2 regions of the Planococcus plakortidis genome follow, and region 1 is predicted to be linked to the other one. Evidence: riboswitches for the same ligand, from Rfam matches in the RefSeq annotation. Region 1 holds a riboswitch; the other holds the start of a gene.
The links. A riboswitch is a leader RNA that binds a small molecule or an ion and turns the genes downstream of it on or off. The one in region 1 is predicted to bind S-adenosylmethionine.
Positions count from the first base shown of each region.

Region 2: it holds a riboswitch for S-adenosylmethionine, as region 1 does, so the genes downstream of both, BBI15_RS03085 (LLM class flavin-dependent oxidoreductase) here and BBI15_RS15950 (transporter substrate-binding domain-containing protein) in region 1, are expected to answer to the same signal.

Region 1 is NZ_CP016539.2:3,205,108-3,214,308, reverse strand. It holds gene BBI15_RS15975 (DUF4317 domain-containing protein) at 1-1,024, shown strand, start outside; gene BBI15_RS15970 (nucleoside deaminase) at 1,117-1,599, shown strand; gene ahpF (alkyl hydroperoxide reductase subunit F) at 1,699-3,246, opposite strand; gene ahpC (alkyl hydroperoxide reductase subunit C) at 3,259-3,828, opposite strand; gene BBI15_RS15955 (sulfite exporter TauE/SafE family protein) at 4,361-5,086, shown strand; SAM riboswitch class I at 5,237-5,342, shown strand; gene BBI15_RS15950 (transporter substrate-binding domain-containing protein) at 5,469-6,281, shown strand; gene BBI15_RS15945 (amino acid ABC transporter permease) at 6,303-7,022, shown strand; gene BBI15_RS15940 (amino acid ABC transporter ATP-binding protein) at 7,022-7,759, shown strand; gene mmuM (homocysteine S-methyltransferase) at 7,801-8,754, shown strand; gene BBI15_RS15930 (alpha/beta hydrolase) at 8,918-9,201, shown strand, end outside.
Region 2 is NZ_CP016539.2:574,424-583,624, forward strand. It holds gene BBI15_RS03045 (MetQ/NlpA family ABC transporter substrate-binding protein) at 1-700, shown strand, start outside; gene BBI15_RS03050 (acyl-CoA dehydrogenase family protein) at 722-1,894, shown strand; gene BBI15_RS03055 (DegV family protein) at 2,106-2,951, shown strand; gene BBI15_RS03060 (tRNA dihydrouridine synthase) at 3,176-4,171, shown strand; gene BBI15_RS03065 (hypothetical protein) at 4,214-5,008, opposite strand; gene BBI15_RS03070 (hypothetical protein) at 5,247-5,468, shown strand; gene BBI15_RS03075 (TetR/AcrR family transcriptional regulator) at 5,522-6,109, opposite strand; gene BBI15_RS03080 (MFS transporter permease) at 6,237-6,620, shown strand; SAM riboswitch class I at 6,723-6,831, shown strand; gene BBI15_RS03085 (LLM class flavin-dependent oxidoreductase) at 6,947-8,338, shown strand; gene BBI15_RS03090 (sodium:solute symporter family protein) at 8,449-9,201, shown strand, end outside.

The DNA of each region.
Region 1 (9,201 bases):
GTTCTTGGCCAATTTTAAGAAAGTGCTCGCGGGCAAGCTCGACATCAAGCTGTTCGAAGTGAAGTTCCAGCGCCCCGAAGAAGGGCAGGTGGACCATACGCAGACGTTGCTCTACGAAGGGCTACATGCGGACGATGCGGAAGGCTGGAAAGACAATATGCAGCGCGTCGCCTTGAAGATGGTCGAAGAGACGCCATACGAGAAAGACATGGTCATCACGTTCATCCGCGGCACGTATTTCAAGACGACGAAACGCGAGGTGGACGAGACGGAAACTGCGCTGCGCGACGAAGTATACACGACGCCGTTCGTCCTCGGCAGCATGAACCAGACCGAACTGCCGAAATCGTCGCTGGTGTTTGATTTCATCGAAAAGGAATTCAAGTCGAACATCATGGCGGACCCGGTCATCAAGCTGTCGTCTCCCGTCGGCGGGTTCCTGTTCCCGAGCTTCACGAACAACGCCGCAGACGTCAACCGTATCCTGTATTCCGCAGCAAAAGCCAATAAGCCCGATTTCCAGTTTATCGAAAATGTGTTGAATGGCGACGAAATTACCACCGCAGAAGACGATAAAGTGGTCTTTGAAGAAATCGTCAAGCAGGTGATCGGCGATGAAGTCAATTCGAGAACGCTTGCGGGCGTCTACGACGAAATCAACAGCCTGCTCGAAGTGGAAGCGGAAGACGAAGACGAGCCGGCACCGATGCTCGACTCCAAGGAAGTCGAACGTGTCCTGAAGGCGAGCGGCATCAAAGACATCAGCACCGAGAAAGTGGAGCAGGCGTTCCAGCAAGTGACCGATGACCGCCAGTACGAGATGAAAGCGAGCCACATCGTACCGAAATACGGTTCCAAATCGATCAAGATCAACACGAAAGTCGCCGAAATCAAGATCGGCCCCGAAGACTTACGTTACGTCAAACAAGTCAATTACAATGGCCGCCGCTGCATCCTGATCGAAGTCGAAGAGGATACGGTCGTGGAAGGGTTCAAGTTGTTGGCGGAGGAAGAATTGGAGTAGAAGCTTTGTTCGAATGGTTGCGCTTATGCAGAATGCCGAACGGGTAAATTCCTCGTAGGCAAGCCACGGGGACACAAAAGGAGGAGCCGCTAATGATTACTGAAACCGATCTACACTATTTGAAGCGCTGCGTCGAACTCGCCGAGCAGGCGCTGGAAAAAGGCGACGAGCCGTTTGGTTCGGTTCTTGTGTCGGCACAGGGGGAGGTGCTGTTCGAGGACCATAACCACGTGGCATCAGGCGACCATACGCAGCATCCGGAATTCGCGATCGCGCGCTGGGCGGCGGAACATCTGGCATCGGGTGAACGGGCGACAGCGACTGTCTATACGTCCGGCGAGCATTGCCCGATGTGCGCGGCGGCGCATGGCTGGGTCGGGCTCGGCCGCATCGTCTATGCCAGTTCGTCAAAGCAATTGGGCGAATGGATGAAAGAGCTCGGCGCCGAGCCTTCACCTGTCCGCAATCTGTCCATCGCGGAAATCCTGAACGACCCGGACGTCGACGGGCCGGTGCCGGAACTTGCAGAACAGGTGCATGAGCTTCACCGGCGCTTGTACGAAGCGAAGCAATAGGCGGCTGAAAGCGACCGTTGCATTGGATATCTGCCATTTCTTTTGAACACAAAAAGGACTGCGAAGAGAAAAATCTCTTCTGCAGTCCTTTTATATTGATTACACCAAAACAGGGATATCGCTTCGGATGAGATGGTCGAACGCGCTCAGTGAAGCCGTCGCGCCAGAGCCCATCGAAATGATGATCTGCTTGTATGGGATGTTCGTGCAGTCGCCTGCCGCGAACACGCCCGGCATATTCGTGGCGCCGCGCTGGTCGATGACGATCTCGCCGTGCGGAGTGCGCTCAACGAAGTCACCGAGCCAGTCGGTGTTTGGCACGAGGCCGATTTGGACGAAGACGCCGGATAGTTCGACATGCTTTTCTTCGCCGGTTTGGAGGTCGATATAGGAAATGCCGTTCACTTTATCGGTGCCGGTGATTTCCTGTGTGCGGGCATTCGTCAAGACCGTAACGTTCGGCAAGCTCTTCAGGCGGTCCTGCAAAACGGAATCCGCTTTAAGCTCTGCGTTGTATTCCAGCACCGTCACGTGGTTCGTGATGCCTGCAAGGTCGATCGCCGCTTCCACGCCGGAGTTGCCGCCGCCGATGACCGCGACGTCTTTGCCGGCAAATAGCGGGCCGTCGCAATGCGGGCAATACGCAACACCCTTGTTCTTGAATTCTTCTTCGCCAGGGACGCCGATGTTGCGCCAGCGGGCTCCTGTCGAGAGAATGACGGTCTTGCCTTTGACGACAGCGCCGTTTTCAAGTTCAAGCTCGAACAAATCTTTTTTCTCCAAGCGTTTCGCACGCTGCAGGTTCATGAGGTCGATGTCGTATTCCTTCACATGCTCTTCGAGGCTGGCCGCAAATTTCGGGCCTTCCGTATGCTTGACGCTGACGAAGTTCTCGATGCTCAAGGTATCCATCACCTGGCCGCCGAAACGCTCCGCGACGATGCCGGTGCGGATACCTTTACGCGCCGCATAGATCGCCGCGCTGGCACCAGCCGGCCCGCCGCCGACAACGAGCACGTCAAACGGTTCTTTGCCTTCGAATTCGGACGCATCCGGTGCGCTGCCGAGTTTTGCCAGCAATTCCTCAAGCGACATGCGACCGCTTGAAAACGATTCGCCGTTCAAGAAGACTGTCGGAACGGCCATGATGTCTTTGCTTTCAACTTCTTCTTTGAATGCAGCGCCGTCGATCATCGTGTGCGTGATATTCGGGTTGAGGACGCTCATCAAATTGAGTGATTGCACGACTTCCGGGCAGTTCTGGCAGCTCAGGCTGATATACGACTCGAAGTGATACGTGCCGTCGAGCGCTTTGATTTGGTCCATCGTTTTTGGGTCGGCTTTCGGGGCCCGCCCGCTCACTTGAAGCAAAGCAAGTACGAGTGACGTGAACTCGTGGCCGAGCGGGATGCCGGCGAACGTGATGCCCATATCTTCGCCAGGGCGGGTGACGCTAAAGCTCGGCGTGCGCTCGAGCTCCGCGCGCTCCATTTGAATGCGCGGAGACATGGCGGATAGTTCTTCCACCAAATCGATCATATCGGTTGATACCTTATCGGATCCGGCACTCACTTGGAGCAGCACGTCGCCTTCCAATAGCTGCAAGTATTGCTTTAATTGTGCTTTGATTTGCGCATCTAGTATCATCGTCAAAACTCCTTAAATTTTGCCTACGAGGTCAAGGCTTGGCTTCAATGTGTCGCCGCCTTCTTCCCATTTAGCCGGGCATACTTCGCCTGGGTTGTTGCGCACGTATTGTGCCGCTTTGATTTTGCCGACCAGCGTGCTGGCGTCGCGGCCGATGCCGTCTGCGTTGATTTCTGCAGCTTGGACAATGCCGTCCGGGTCAACGATGAATGTGCCGCGCTGTGCAAGGCCTTCTTCTTCGTTAAGAACGTCGAATCCGCGTGAGATGCGCTGCGACGGGTCGCCGATCATCGTGTATTCGATTTTGCCGATTGCATCTGAGTGGTCGTGCCAAGCTTTGTGAGTGAAGTGAGTGTCTGTAGAAACAGAGTATACTTCCACGCCAAGCTCTTTCAATGTTGCGTATTGGCTTTGGAGGTCCTCAAGTTCAGTTGGGCAAACGAACGTGAAATCTGCCGGGTAGAAGCACACGACGCTCCATTGGCCTTTCATGCTTTCTTCCGTGACCTCGATGAATTCACCGCTTGCCGCCTGGTAAGCCGACGCGTTAAATGGTTGGATTTCTTTTCCGATCAAAGACATAAAATAATTACCTCCTGAATGTTTTTTTAGAATGACCATAATCGATAACGCAAAAAAAACTAATCGAAGTAGTTCGCTCCAATTAATATTGTTATCTGATTATAATGATTCTAATTCTATTTCCATTGTCATATGAATCGGGAGTTTTGTCAAAGAGAACCCTAATATGTAAACGTTTTCTCTAAATATAGAGAGAAAAAACACTAAATCGGGCAACGTCACTCAAAAACACTTAAGCTGAGTGAACTCTTAAGATTGTGAAAATATTATTTATCAAATATTTCAAAATAGAAAAAACTTCATCTAGAAACGCTGGTTTCTCAATGGAGCTTTCCAATTGATAGAGTGCCAGGCAAAAGAGATGCACATATAAACAATTTGTATTTGATTAGCTTATGAATCGACAGTTTCAAGAGGCCTGGCGGGTTCAATCGAATCTCCAGACTCTATAATATACCGAGCCAGCTGCATGTTAAGATGAATATGGGAAAATTAAAGAGCGGTAACTTTTATCAGAGAAAGCAGGTGTTTTATGGAATTTGCCGCATTTATCATCATCATACTGATTGCCTCAATTCTCCAGACAAGCACCGGTTTCGGGTTTTCCATTCTGGCGACACCATTTCTTTTGTTGATCTTTGAGCCGGCTGAGGCCATACAGATAAATTTGATCTTGTCTTTGCTCATTTCGCTCGCATTGATTGCAAAGGTTCGGAAAGATGTTGATATCGGCGTCTTGAAAAGGTTCATTGTCGGAAGTTCACTTGGCTTGCCTGTTGGAATGGCGGTCTTCTTGACGATTGATTTGAATAGCTTGAAACTCATTGTCAGCCTTCTTGTTTTGCTGCTGACCTTTATGCTCATGTTGAAGTTCCGGATCACTCGGAACAATAAGCGGGATCTGTTCGTCGGTGGAATTTCCGGTTCCTTGACGACCAGCATCGGAATGCCGGGACCGCCGATTCTGCTGTATTTTTCGGGAACGGAGACGAATAAAGAGACATTGCGGAGTACGACATTGGCGTTTTATCTCTTCATTTATTCGGCCAGCTTGATCATACAAGTGAGTTTTGCGGGAACAAACAAAACCGTTTGGGTCTCCAGTCTTTGGGCTATTCCTCTTGTCGCCGCAGGCCTATACTTGGGGCAATTATTATTTACGAAAATCAACCAGCAAATTTTTCGTGTTTTCACATATATCATCTTATTGTTTACAGGAAGTTATTTGCTGTTGGAGAGTGTGGGCGGGTTGCCATGAACGGTCGCTCAATTAGAAGGCAAACATGGAAAAGTGGCAAGGCTGATCTATTCGGCCGTGAATTTTTATACAAATAGTCGTTTTTTCAAAAAGTGTTTGACAGAAACAGGCATCTCAAATACTATCGTTATTATGCAAAATAAATTAAATACCTTATCCAGAGAGACCGAGGGACAGGCCCTATGACGTCCAGCAACCATCATATCCATGAGAGGTGCTAATTCCTGCAGGATGTATTCATTCTGAGAGATAAGAAATTGGTCGAAGCCTCTTTCCTATTGAAAGAGGCTTTTTTGCATCCAAAAGCAGGGCAGGCGCTCTACACAAGGCGGAAAGTCCAGCCCTATCATAAAAAAATTACACAACCAAAGGAGCTTGAATTATGAAAAGAAACGCTTATGTATTCGCAACTGCCTGTTTAGTAGGTCTTGCCGGAACACTTGCCGGCTGTTCATCGGAAGAGACGGCAAATGCTGATGGAGAGCAAGTGATCCGCGTCGGGACGCAAAATGATTACCCGCCTTTCGCTTTTGCGGATGACGCCAATCAATTGACGGGCTATGACGTGGACATGATGAAAGCCGTCGATGAACAATTGGACGGCTATACGTTCGAATACGTCGCGGTGCCGTGGGACAGCATGTTCCTTGCACTCGAGTCGAATAAAATCCAGGCCATCGCTGACCAAGTAGCGAAAACGCCGGAACGCCAGGAAAAGTATTTGTTCACCGATGAATCGTATTTCGCAGCGGAAACGGTCATTGCAGTGAAGGAAGGCCGTGAAGATATTCAAACGATTGAAGATTTGGAAGGCAAAGCGGTCGGGGCGTTGGCAGGCGATTCCTATACCTTATTGCTTGAGGAATACAATGAGACGGCCGATGAGCCGATCGAATTGAAATACAGTGAAAGCGGCAACCCATCGGAAATTCTGCAGGATGTGCAGAACGGCCGCGTCGACGCATACGTCAATGACCCGATCATGATGAACGCAGTACTGGAAAAGAATGAACTCGGCGTGGAAATTGTCGGGCAGCCTTTGGTCAATGACGATATGGGCATCGTCTTGAAAGACGAAGAAAAAGGCGAAGAGTTGAAAGCTTTGATCGACCCGATCTTGAAACAGTTGAAAGAAAATGGCACTTTGTCCGAACTGTCCGAGAAATGGACCGGCGGCGACTACATCCCTGAATAAGCTAACGGAAGGACAGAGACAATGGAAAATTTACTGGACTTGAATTTCTTGATCGAGAGCTTTCCTGCCATTATTTCCAGGCTGCCGGTCACGATCGGCATAGCAGTCGGCTCGCTGCTATTGAGTCTGGTCATCGGTGTGGCTGCGGCATTAATCAAAATCTACAAAGTGCCTGTGCTCAGTGTCATCACGTCGATCTATATTTCCTTTATCCGGGGCACGCCGTTATTGGTGCAGATTTACCTGGTGTTTTACGGGATTCCGAAAATCATTTATTTTCTCCAGAGTGAATACGGATGGCTTCAGTCGGCAGACGTCAATAGCATCGCTCCGGAATTCTATGCCTTGATGGCCTTTTCCATCAATTTGGGCGCGTATTTATCCGAGACGATCCGTTCGGCGATCGAATCGGTCGACCGCGGGCAGTTCGAAGCCGCCAAAGCGATCGGCATGACGCCTGTGCAGATGATGCTGAAGATCGTCTTCCCGCAGGCCTTGACAGTAGCGATCCCGAATCTCGGCAATATGTTCATCAGCACGATCAAAGACACTTCGCTCGTGTTTATCATCGGCGTCATCGATATCATGGGGCAGGCAAAAATCCTCGGCTCCCGCGGCTTGGCGTTCTTTGAAGTGTATATCGCCGTCTCGATCGTCTATTGGATCTTATGCATTGCCGTCGAGCGCTTATTGGTGAAGATCGAGAAACGTGCACGCAGATATGAAAGAGGGATTGCCTGATGATCAAATTGGAGAACTTGCATAAATATTACGACCGCCAGCATGTTTTGAAAGGGATTGATTTAAGCGTCGAGAAAGGTGAAGTGGTGGCGGTTCTCGGGCCAAGCGGTTCCGGGAAATCGACGCTGTTGCGCTGCATCAATTTTTTAGAAGAGCCAACGAGCGGCATCGTGGAAATCGGCGGCAAGCGGGTGGATGCGGCGGCCGCTAAGAAAAAAGAAATCTTCGCGCTCCGGACCGCCACAGGTATGGTGTTTCAGCAATATAATTTGTTCAAGAATCTGACGGTGCTGCAAAATGTCTCCGTCGGGTTGACGAGCGTCAAGCGGATGAAAAAAGACGCCGCTGACAAAAAAGGCATCGAGATGCTCGAGCAGGTCGGCTTATCGAATAAACTGAGCCATTACCCTGCGCAATTGTCCGGCGGCCAGCAGCAGCGCGTCGGCATCGCCCGTGCGCTCGCTTTGGACCCGGAAGTGCTATTATTCGACGAACCGACGTCTTCTCTGGACCCGGAACTGGTCGATGAAGTATTGGCCACCATCCGCCGCGTCGCGGACACCGGCAAAACAATGTTCATCGTAACCCATGAATTGAGTTTCGCGCGGGAAATTTCAGACCGCGTCATCTTTATGGAAGACGGCGTCATTATCGAGCAAGGCACGGCTGAGCAAATTTTCACCAAGCCCGCCGTCGAAAGAACGAGGCAATTTTTAGGGAAAGCCGTCCAAGGCTGAAAAATAAAGTGTAACGACTGAGAGCGGAAGGATGATTTGGAATGAACCCGATTGAACAGATATTGAACGAGTTCCCGGTCCTGATTGTGGACGGGGCGATGGCGACAGAGCTTGAGAACTACGGATGCAATTTGAATGATTCCTTATGGTCCGCGAAAATATTGATTGAAAATCCGGAGTTGATCAAGAAAGTGCATGTGGATTATTTCGAAGCGGGAGCGGACTGTGCCATTACGGCCAGTTACCAGGCGACCATTGAAGGCTACCGGGAAAGAGGGCTGACAGAATCACAAGCGATCGCGTTGATCACGAAATCTGTCCAGCTGGCAACGCAAGCACGCGATGAGTTTTGGGACGCTGCAGCGGATCGTTCGGATAGGCCGAAGCCTTTAGTGGCGGCCTCTGTCGGCCCGTACGGTGCGTTTTTATCGGACGGGTCTGAATACCGCGGCGGCTATGCGATTGGCGAAGAGCAATTGGCTGCATTCCACAGAGAGCGCATCCGTGTGCTGGTCGAAGCAGGGGCGGATGTGTTAGCATGTGAAACTTTGCCATGCCTCGTGGAAGCGAAAGCGATCGTAAGCGTGCTGGAAGAATTTCCGCAAGTGTCTGCCTGGTTCACGTTCAGCGCGAAAGATGAGTTCCATATTAGCGACGGGGAGCGGATTGCAGATTGTGCGAACTGGCTCGATGTCCAGCCGCAAGTGGCGGCGATCGGCATTAATTGCACAGCGCCGCAATTTATCGGATCCTTGATCCAGGAAGTGAAAAGCGCATCTTCCAAACCGGTCATCGTCTATCCGAATTCCGGCGCCACTTACGACCCGGTAAGCAAAACCTGGAGCGAAGAACCGTCGGCTGGTGCGTTTTCAGCCAATTCGAAAGCCTGGCATGAAGCAGGAGCTGACATCATTGGCGGCTGTTGCAGCACGACGCCCGCTGATATTGCAGCGATTGCGTCATGGGCGCGCCAAGGGAAGCCTTCGGAAGTTTAAAGCATTAAGGGAGCGCCTGGTGTGGTTGATCGTTCATTTTATAAAACCTAGTTGACAAGTAGGTTTTAAATATAGTCTAATGTGAATAAGCTTTTTTCGCACTACTTCACATTAGGGGCAGCTAGTGGGCCTCCTGATTTTAAACAGCTGAAGGAGGGATTGCATGAACGAACAATATCCTGTCATCCAAGGGGCAGAAGCCTTCTTTCTGAAAGGCGGCAGCACCGGCATCCTATTGTGCCACGGGTTTCTCGGCACGCCGCAAAGCGTCAGGGAATTAGGCGAAGCGCTCGGCAAGCAAGGCTATACGGTTTCCTGTCCGCGGCTGCCGGGCCATGGCACCCATTTCAAGGACCTGCAACCATTCTCTAATGAGGACTGGTTCCAGAGTGTCGAGCAGGCCTATTTAGAACTCAAGCAAACATGCACATCGGTCTTTGTCATTGG
Region 2 (9,201 bases), 630 kb from region 1:
GCAGCAATTCAAGGAAGGGATCTTGCCTATTTTGGAGGAGAAAGGGTATAAAGTGGATACGACGACGTTTTCCCAGAACATGCAGTTGAATCCGGCGATGCAGGAAGGCTCGATCGATGCGAGCATTTTCCAGAGCACGGCGTATATGGAAGGGATCAACGACGAACTCGGCATGGACATGACGGGCATCGCGTTTGTGCCGAGCGCGCCTCAAGGCTTGTATTCGGTGAATCATCAATCGCTCGATGAAGTGCAAGACGGCTCGACTGTCGGTTTGCCGAACGATCCGGTCAACCAGGAACGCGCAGTGCGCATCTTGGAGGAACTCGGGTGGGTGACGGTGTCAGACGATGCAGGCGTGACGGATTTTAATTTGAACGCAGTGGAAAATGCGGATTACGATCTGGACTTGAAAGTATTGGACCCAGCGCAGATTTTGGTGTCGCTTCAGGATATCGACTTCGGCGTCGTCAACGGCAACTACATCGCCAATGCGCCGGACCGCAAGATTACCGACGCCTTGAAAATCGAGAACACGCCGGAACAGCACCGGATTGTGGTGACGATTGAGGAAGAAAATGCGGATACTGAGTGGGCGAAAGATTTGAAGGAAGCTTATGAATCCGAGGAATTCCAGGAATACATCGAGTCGAACGAGCAGTACGACGGCTTTATTTTGACGGAGGAATGGACGCAATAGATAGAAGAAAGGTGAAGACTGATGGATATCACAAAAGCGAAAACATTCGAAGAACGCATGGACATATTGAATGAGACGGTGGCGCCGTTCACGGAGCGGGCTGCGCAAAACGATCTGGAGCGGAAATTCCCGTTTGAGAATTTCAATGAGCTGAAGGCGATCAATTATCCGGCTCTGACGATTCCGAAACAGTACGGCGGAGCGGGCATTTCCTTAGTTGAAATGCTGCGCTATCAGGAAGCGATCAGCCGCGCGGACGGGTCGACGGGTCTGTCGATTGGCTGGCATATGGGCATTGTTCAAGACTTGGGAGAAACGAATAAATGGGATGAAGCCGTGCTCGAGACTTTATTTGACGACATTAAAGCGCGCGGCGCCTTGATCAATAATTGCGCGACGGAAAAGCAGACCGGAAGCCCGACGAGGGGCGGCAAGCCGTCGACCACAGCGAGAAAAGTGGGCGGTTCGTGGGTCATCGATGGGCGCAAGTCGTTCACATCGATGGCGCCGGTGCTGGATTATTTCAATGTGACTGCTGTGATTGAAGAGACCGGGGAAGTGGGTTATTTCCTCGTGCCGCGGTCGGCTGGCGGTATAGCGATCGACGAAACATGGGATAGTGTGGCGATGACCGGCACGGGAAGCCATGATTTGGTGTTGACGAATGTCCGAGTCGAGGAATCGGCGTTGGTCGAGATCAGTGTGCCCGGTAAAAAGCAGCCGGCCGGATGGCTTTTGCATATTCCGGCGTGTTATCTCGGAATCGCTCAGGCTGCGCAGGATTACGCGATTCGTTTTGCGCAAGATTATTCGCCGAACAGTTTGAACGGGCCGATCATCGAGTTGCCGAACGTGAAACAGAAGATCGGCCAAATAGAATTGGAATTGCAGCGGGCGCGGCATTTTCTTTATTCCGTGGCGAAACAATGGGACGAATCGGACGAAGAACAGCGCTCGCAGATGGCTGCGGAACTCGGGGCCGTGAAAGTCGCAGTGACGAATTCAGCTGTCGACATCGTGGATTTGGCGATGCGGGTGGCGGGTGCACACAGCCTGTCGGAAAAATCGCCGTTGCAGCGCTATTACCGCGATGTGCGGGCAGGACTCCACAACCCGCCGATGGAAGATATGCTCATTCCCTCGCTTGCGGATTTTGCGATCGGCAACGCGAAATCAAAACAACCGGTCAAATAAGATAGAGCCGCGGATTCCTTGGGATCGGCGGCTTTTTCTTTTTATAATTGGAAAGATATAACGAATATAAGTGCAAATTATGTCGGCGCTTACATTAAATCCTCCTAATATGACATCTGTCACTAGCCACCACGGCAGAACCCCCTGTACGTTAACTACAGCAGACAACTGCTTCCGATATGGAATTTGCATCTAGAGGGGAATTTTTAGAATGAAAAAAATCGCATGGATTACGGATACAGCAGCGCAATTGGATGATGCATTCATCCAACGGCATCATGTCTATGTGTTGCCCCTTAGTGTCGTGTTTGAGGATGGGTCGTACCGTGAGTCGATCGACCTGACACAAGGAGAATTTTACGATAAATTAAAGGCGGCGAAAGTATCGCCGAAAACATCACAGCCGGCCATCGGCGAGATGACGGCCTTATACGAACAATTGCAGTCCGAAGGTTATGATTTGGCGGTGGCGCTCCATTTGTCGAGCGGATTGTCCGGTACTTACAATAGCGCGCTATCAGCTGCCGAAATGGCGGATTTCAAGGTGTACCCGGTCGACTCGAAAATCGGTTCATTCCCGATGGGGAAAATGATCGAGATCGGCAATGAATTGTTCGCAGCCGGGAAAGAACCGGAAGAAGTCGTGGAGACCATTAATCAATTAGCCGCCAAATCGCATCTGTCGTTCATTCCGTCGAGTTTGAACCAATTGCACAAAAGCGGGCGTGTATCAGGGACGCAGGCATTCCTCAGCAATATCCTGAACATCAAAGTGGTCATCACGTTCGTGGACGGAATCACGGTCATGAAGGAGAAAGTCCGTTCAAACAAGCGCGCCAAGGAAAGCGTCAATTCAGCCTTGCGTGCGGATATGGAGACGGGCATGGTGCCGGAAGTGGCGGTCATCCATTGCAATAACGAAGCCGGTGCCGAAGCATGGAAAAACGAATTAATGAAAGAGTTTTCTGGGCTGAAAGTGGAAGTCATCCCGTTGAGCGTCTGTGTCGGCGTCCATGCCGGCGAAGGCACGACCGGCTTGAGCTGGGTCAGTTATTGAAAATTTAGAGAATCATCAGAAACCCCTGGACTGCGGTCCTGGGGTTTTTTTGAGGACGAAAACAGCCCACTTTCCATGGGCACGCGAATCGTGTAAACTGTATAAGGTTAAGAAAAGAAGAGCATGTTGAGAAGTTGGACATTTTTGGGTTCCCATTATAGATGACAGTGAATTTTTGGATGAAGGAATGCTTCATCCCGTAAGGAAAGGATTGGAATTGAGTTATGAAAGAGAATTTTTGGCGTGACTTGCCGAAGCCGTTTTTTGTATTGGCGCCGATGGAAGATGTGACGAATGTGGTGTTTCGCCATGTCGTGGCGGCAGCGGCGAGCCCTGATGTGTATTTCACGGAATTTACGAATACGGAAAGCTATTGCCATCCGGAAGGCATCCACAGCGTGCGCGGGCGTTTGACGTTCACGGAAGACGAGCAGCCGATCGTCGCCCATATCTGGGGCAACAAGCCCGAGCATTTCCGCGACATGAGCATCGGCATGGCGGCGCAGGGCTTTAAAGGCGTCGACATCAATATGGGCTGCCCGGTCCCGAACGTTGCGGCCAAAGGAAAAGGCAGCGGCTTGATCAATTATCCCGATAACGCAGCGGAAATCATCCAGGCCGCGAAAATGGGCGGATTGCCCGTCAGCGTCAAGACGCGCCTCGGCTATACGAGTGTCGACGAATGGCGTGGCTGGCTGACACATGTCCTGGAACAGGACATCGCCAATTTGTCGATCCATTTGCGGACGAAAAAGGAAATGAGCGCCGTGCCTGCGCATTGGGAGTTGATCCCTGAGATCAAGGCATTGCGCGATGAGATCGCGCCGGATACGTTGCTGACGATCAACGGCGACATTCCGGACCGCAAGACCGGCCAGGAACTGGCGGATAAATATGGCATCGACGGCGTCATGATCGGGCGCGGGATTTTCCATAACCCGTTCGCGTTCGAGGAGGAGCCGAAAGAGCATAGCACACAGGAATTGTTCGACTTGTTGCGCCTGCACTTGGACCTCCACGATAAATACTCGACGGAAACCGAGCCGATCGCGTTCAAGCCGTTGCGCCGTTTTTTCAAGATTTACGTGCGCGGCGTACGTGGTGCGGGTGAACTCCGCAACGATTTGATGCACACTGAATCGACCGATGAAGTGCGCGCGTTGCTGGATGAATTCCAATTCGCTGCGAGCGGCGCAGGAAGCTCAAGTTCAGAATCATAAAGCAAGAATCCCTCCCCGCCGTTACGGCGGAAAGGGATTTTTTTAATTGGCGTCACGATATCGGTAGATGGACTGGTAGAAGCGGGTTTGGTATTCCGTTTCGAACGACGAGCGGCTCCAGATGCTCTCTTTATCGGACGTTTCCTCGGTCTCGACCAATTTCAATTCGCCGGCTTCAAGCCTCATGATTTTGGACTCCACAGATTTCAGTTCATTTTGCTGGCGGTCGAGCGCACGGATTTGCACTTGCACTTGTTTCGTTTCATCCAGATTGTTTTTGACGAAGAACGCGTTTTGGTAATCGCTCGAGTTGCAGTTTTCGGTGCGGCGGCGGACGCATTGCTTTTCGGAGCTCATGAAGACGATCGTGATTTCCTCGCCGTCTTGCTTTTCATCCGCAGCCGCAATCGCGGAATCGAGCCGGACAATATACGATGCCTTTTCCGCTAAAGGGTAGACCCAGACGATGAAAAACAGCATCGTCGTGCAAAGGACCGCTGTGAAGCCCCATACGACTTTCGGGTTGTAAAACGATTTCGGTGCCCCTCTATAGACGATGCCGGCAATGATATTGATGATCGAGAAAATCACTAGGAAGGCGCCGGCGACGATCAGTCCGACCGTCAATTCAAATCCGCTCTGGAAAAATGCGAGATTATACGCCTCGGAATAAACATAATTGAGCACGGCGCTGATCAGGATCAGCCCAATCAGCACAGCCATCGGTTTTTTCCAGCGATAGGTCTCCACCATGCCGGTTTTGTTGCTGATGCTGCTCCAGAGAAACCAGCCGTAAGGAAAAAAGAAAATCAGGATGACTAATGTGACGATGCCCATGGAATCATGCCTTTCATAAGAGGATTATGTGTAATTGGCTATTGTTTACATTATACGAGGGAATAGATAAAAAAGATTCAATTTTTTTACAGTTTCTTTATTGACTAGAAGATGTTTTGCCATGCCGGGTTGAACTATACCCGGGAATGGCAGCGATTATGGTATAGTAGTTGACTTAAGGCAATGATAGAGGGGGACTAGAAAGCCTCCAGCCAATCCTAAATTGAGGTGTAACCGAATGAATAAACGATGGACGATCGATAAAATCCGGACATTCGTCAACAATAACTCCGAGAGCACATTATTGTCGACCGAATACCACGGCTTCTCCCAAAAGCTCTTGTTCAAATGCGCGTGCGGCAATAACTTCGAGAAGACCTTCACGAAGTTCAATAAGAGTAACCAGCGCAAATGCGATACGTGCCAGCCGCCGAAAGCATCACGCGGGCAGGAACAATAACGGAAACGCCAATTCCCCTTTACAGGGAATTGGCGTTTTTTTAGGCTAAACCATTATAGCTTGCGGATGAACAGGATGATCTGGATGTACATCTCCGCCATTTCTTCTGGCGTCTCCGTCAAATCATTATCCAGCCATTGCTCGATGAGGCCGAGGAATGCGGAAGTGGCGAAGGCTGACAGATAATCGTCCGGCACGCTGGCGCTTTGGAAGAAACGTTCGTTTTTAAGCATATTGCCGATAAAATGGCCGATGAAAAATCCTTTAAGCCGCTTGTGGAAGCCGTTTTGGTTATGCTCACTTAAAAACGCGCGGAAAGCGGCAGCATTCATTTCGATATAGCGGAATACTTCAACGGATTGGATGGACACATTGCCTTTATCCGCTTCGGCCAAAAGCATTTCGGGCTGCAATTCTTTCAACTGCTGGGCCAAGCCGTCGAGCAGCTGTTCTTCCATTTGGTCCAGCAAATCGTATTTGTCGAGGTAATGCAGATAAAACGTTCCCCGGTTGATCCCGGATGCTTTGGAAATATCCTGGACAGAGATCTTGATGAAATTCTTTTTGGCCAGCAGCTGCAGGAAGCTTTGCTGGATTTTTGCTTTCGTTTTTTCGTTCATGTCATCATAAATGGCTGGCACGCTATCTCCTCCAAACCGCTTAACAGCTGTGTCTTTTCTGTTTATTGCTTCCAGTATAGCAGGCATTTAAAATAGATAGTAACCACCCAACAGTGTGTTGAGTGAAATTACAGGATAGGTGATGGACATGAAGAAAAAAATGGCCGTAATGGGGATTGCGCTGCTGGTTGCTCTGTATATGCTCGGGAAAGCATTTTTATTGAATGAAGAGATCAAAATGTTCTTGCTGATCTTTTTCGGAATTGGACTCGTCCTCGCGCTGCTCCGTTTGTTAGTGAATAACTCGATCAAGAAAATGAAAGGCAAGGATTGGAAAGTGAAAGTGCTGTTCTTTACGGTATTGCTCGGTTTCGGATTGCCGTTCCAGTCCTGGTTCCGGACAGAAATCTTATTCAAAATGGACTCCGCTTATTTAGCGGGCAGTGTGGCCATGCTCGTATTAGGGATGGTTTTCATGACCCTATTCTACGGCTTTGCCAAAACAAAAATTCGGACCATGCAATTAGCTTGATGAAATGTGCTAAGCGAGATATTTCCAAGGAAAAATAAAATAGTTTTGAAAATTCGGTTGACTTCTTTATTTCCTAGTATTAAGATAGGGATTAATTTAATAATCTTATCCAGAGAAGCCGAGGGACTGGCCCGTTGACGCTTCAGCAACCCCTGATATTATTCAGGAAGGTGCTACTTCCAGCAAGGAGAGATTCCTTGGGAGATAAGAGAGCGGACCCGACTATTCAAATAGCCCTCTTTTCTCGTTTTATTGAGAAAAGAGGGCTATTTTTATTTTCCAGTGAGGGCTGCGGAAATTGGAATTTCAAAAGGAGGAATTTGACGATGACGAAGAAACGGATTTATTTGAATGCATTTGAGATGGTGTGTGCAGGCGGGCACCAGTCGCCGGGATTGTGGCTTCACGAGGACGACCGGTCGCATACATACAAGGACAGCGAATATTGGATCGAGCTCGCGAAGCTATTGGAAAAAGGAAAGTTTGACGCGGTGTTTTTGGCTGATGTGCTCGGGACTTACGATGTCTATGGCGGCACGCGCGACGCGGCGCTTCGCAATGCGGTGCAGACGCCGGTCAACGACCCGCTATTGGTCGTGCCGCTCATGTCGTCGGTGACGGAGCATTTGAGTTTCGGGGTCACGGCATCTGTCAGCCACGAACATCCGTACACCTTCGCGCGGCGCATGTCGACACTCGATCATCTGACAAAAGGGCGCATCGGCTGGAACGTCGTCACTTCCTATTTGAAAAGCGCCGCAGTCAATATCGGGCTCGATGACCAGATGAGCCACGACGAACGCTATGAATTCGCGGCCGAGTATTTGGAGGTTTGCTATAAATTATGGGAAGGCAGCTGGGAAGATGGCGCGGTCGTGCGCGATCAACAGTCGAAAGTCTATACCGACCCGTCGAAAGTGCACGACATCCGCCACGAAGGCACATATTTTAAAGTGCCGGGCGCTCATCTATCTGAACCGTCGCCACAGCGCACGCCGGTATTGTTCCAGGCAGGCGCTTCGCCGCGCGGCCGGGAGTTCGCCTCAAAGCACGCCGAATCGGTGTTTACGGCAGGGCCGACGATTCCCGTCGTGAAAAAAGGTGTCGACGCGCTTCGTGAACGCATTCAAGCGAACGGCCGGAACCCGGAAGATGTGTTGGTGTACACCACCTTCACCGCAATTGTCGGGAAGACCGAACAAGAAGCGCAAGAGAAATACGAAACCTTGAAAAGCCATGTCAGCTACGAAGGCGCACTCGCACTTTTAAGCGGTTGGACAGGCATCGATTTCTCCGGATACGAGCCGGACGATACGCTCGAATACATCCAAAGCAACGCCATGCAATCGGCGGTCGAAGTATTCACGCGTGCCGATCCGGACAGAAAGTGGACGATCGGGGAACTGGCGACTTTCGTCGGCATCGGCGGAAGAGGGCCGGTCGCGGTCGGGACGCCGGAGCAAGTAGCCGATGAAGTGGAGCGCTGGAGAGATGAAACCGGCGTCGACGGTTTTAATTTGGCGTATACGCTCGCACCCGGAAGCTTCGAGGACTTTGTCGAACTGGTCGTTCCTATCTTGCAGGAACGCGGGCTCGTGCAGAAAGAATACGCAGACGGCACATACCGCGAGAAAATCTACGGCAAAGGCCAAGCGCAACTGAAAGACAATCATCCGGGCAAAACGTTCAAGCACTTGCACGAAACAGTTAACAACTAGAGGGGGAATGAGGATGCTGACAGCTTATTGGATCGCCGTCGCCGTCTTTTGGATTGCGGGGCTGGCTTTATGGAACAAACTCTATCCAAAACAAAAAGGAGGCGAACGCAATGGGGGATGAGACAACTTGGCTATTGCCGCTGATTGCTTTGATGCTCGTCGGCTATTTCGCCTTGACGACATGGCTCGGGAAAAAAGGCAAAGCCCATAGCGGATCGATGAAAGGCTTTGCGATCGCCAAAGGCAAAGTCAATCCGGCGGTCGTCGGCATGAGCTTCGGCGCCTCATACGCCAGTGCGAACTTGTTTCTTGGCGTGCCGGGCTGGGCGTATACATACGGCTTGTCGACTTTATGGTACACAATCGGCTGTTTCGGGGTTACGTGGCTCGGGCTGTTGCTGTTCACGAAAACCTTCTGGCGCTACGGGCAGAAAAATGGCGGCAGCTTGACGATTCCCGAGTGGCTCGGCAACCGCTACAACAGCAAAGCCTTGCGCGTGCTCGTCGCATTATTGGTACTGTTCAATATCTACTATATCGTCGGGCAGAACGTCGGCTTAGCTACGATGTTCGAAACGGTCATCGGCATTCCGTATTTATGGGGTATCGCGATCGGCGTCATCATCACGATCGTCTACGTCAGTCTCGGCGGCGCGTTCGCACAGATTGTCAGCGACGGCATCCAAGGGGCGACGATGGCGGTCGTGTCGCTATTGTTATTCATCTCGTTATTGTGGACAATCGGCGGCGGATGGAATGTGTTCGGCACGCTGCAAGCGGAACTTCGCGCGATCGACCCGGCGCTTGTCGCTCCGCTGTCGACAGGCGGGCCGTTCTATAGCGGCTTCGCCATCTTGAGCATC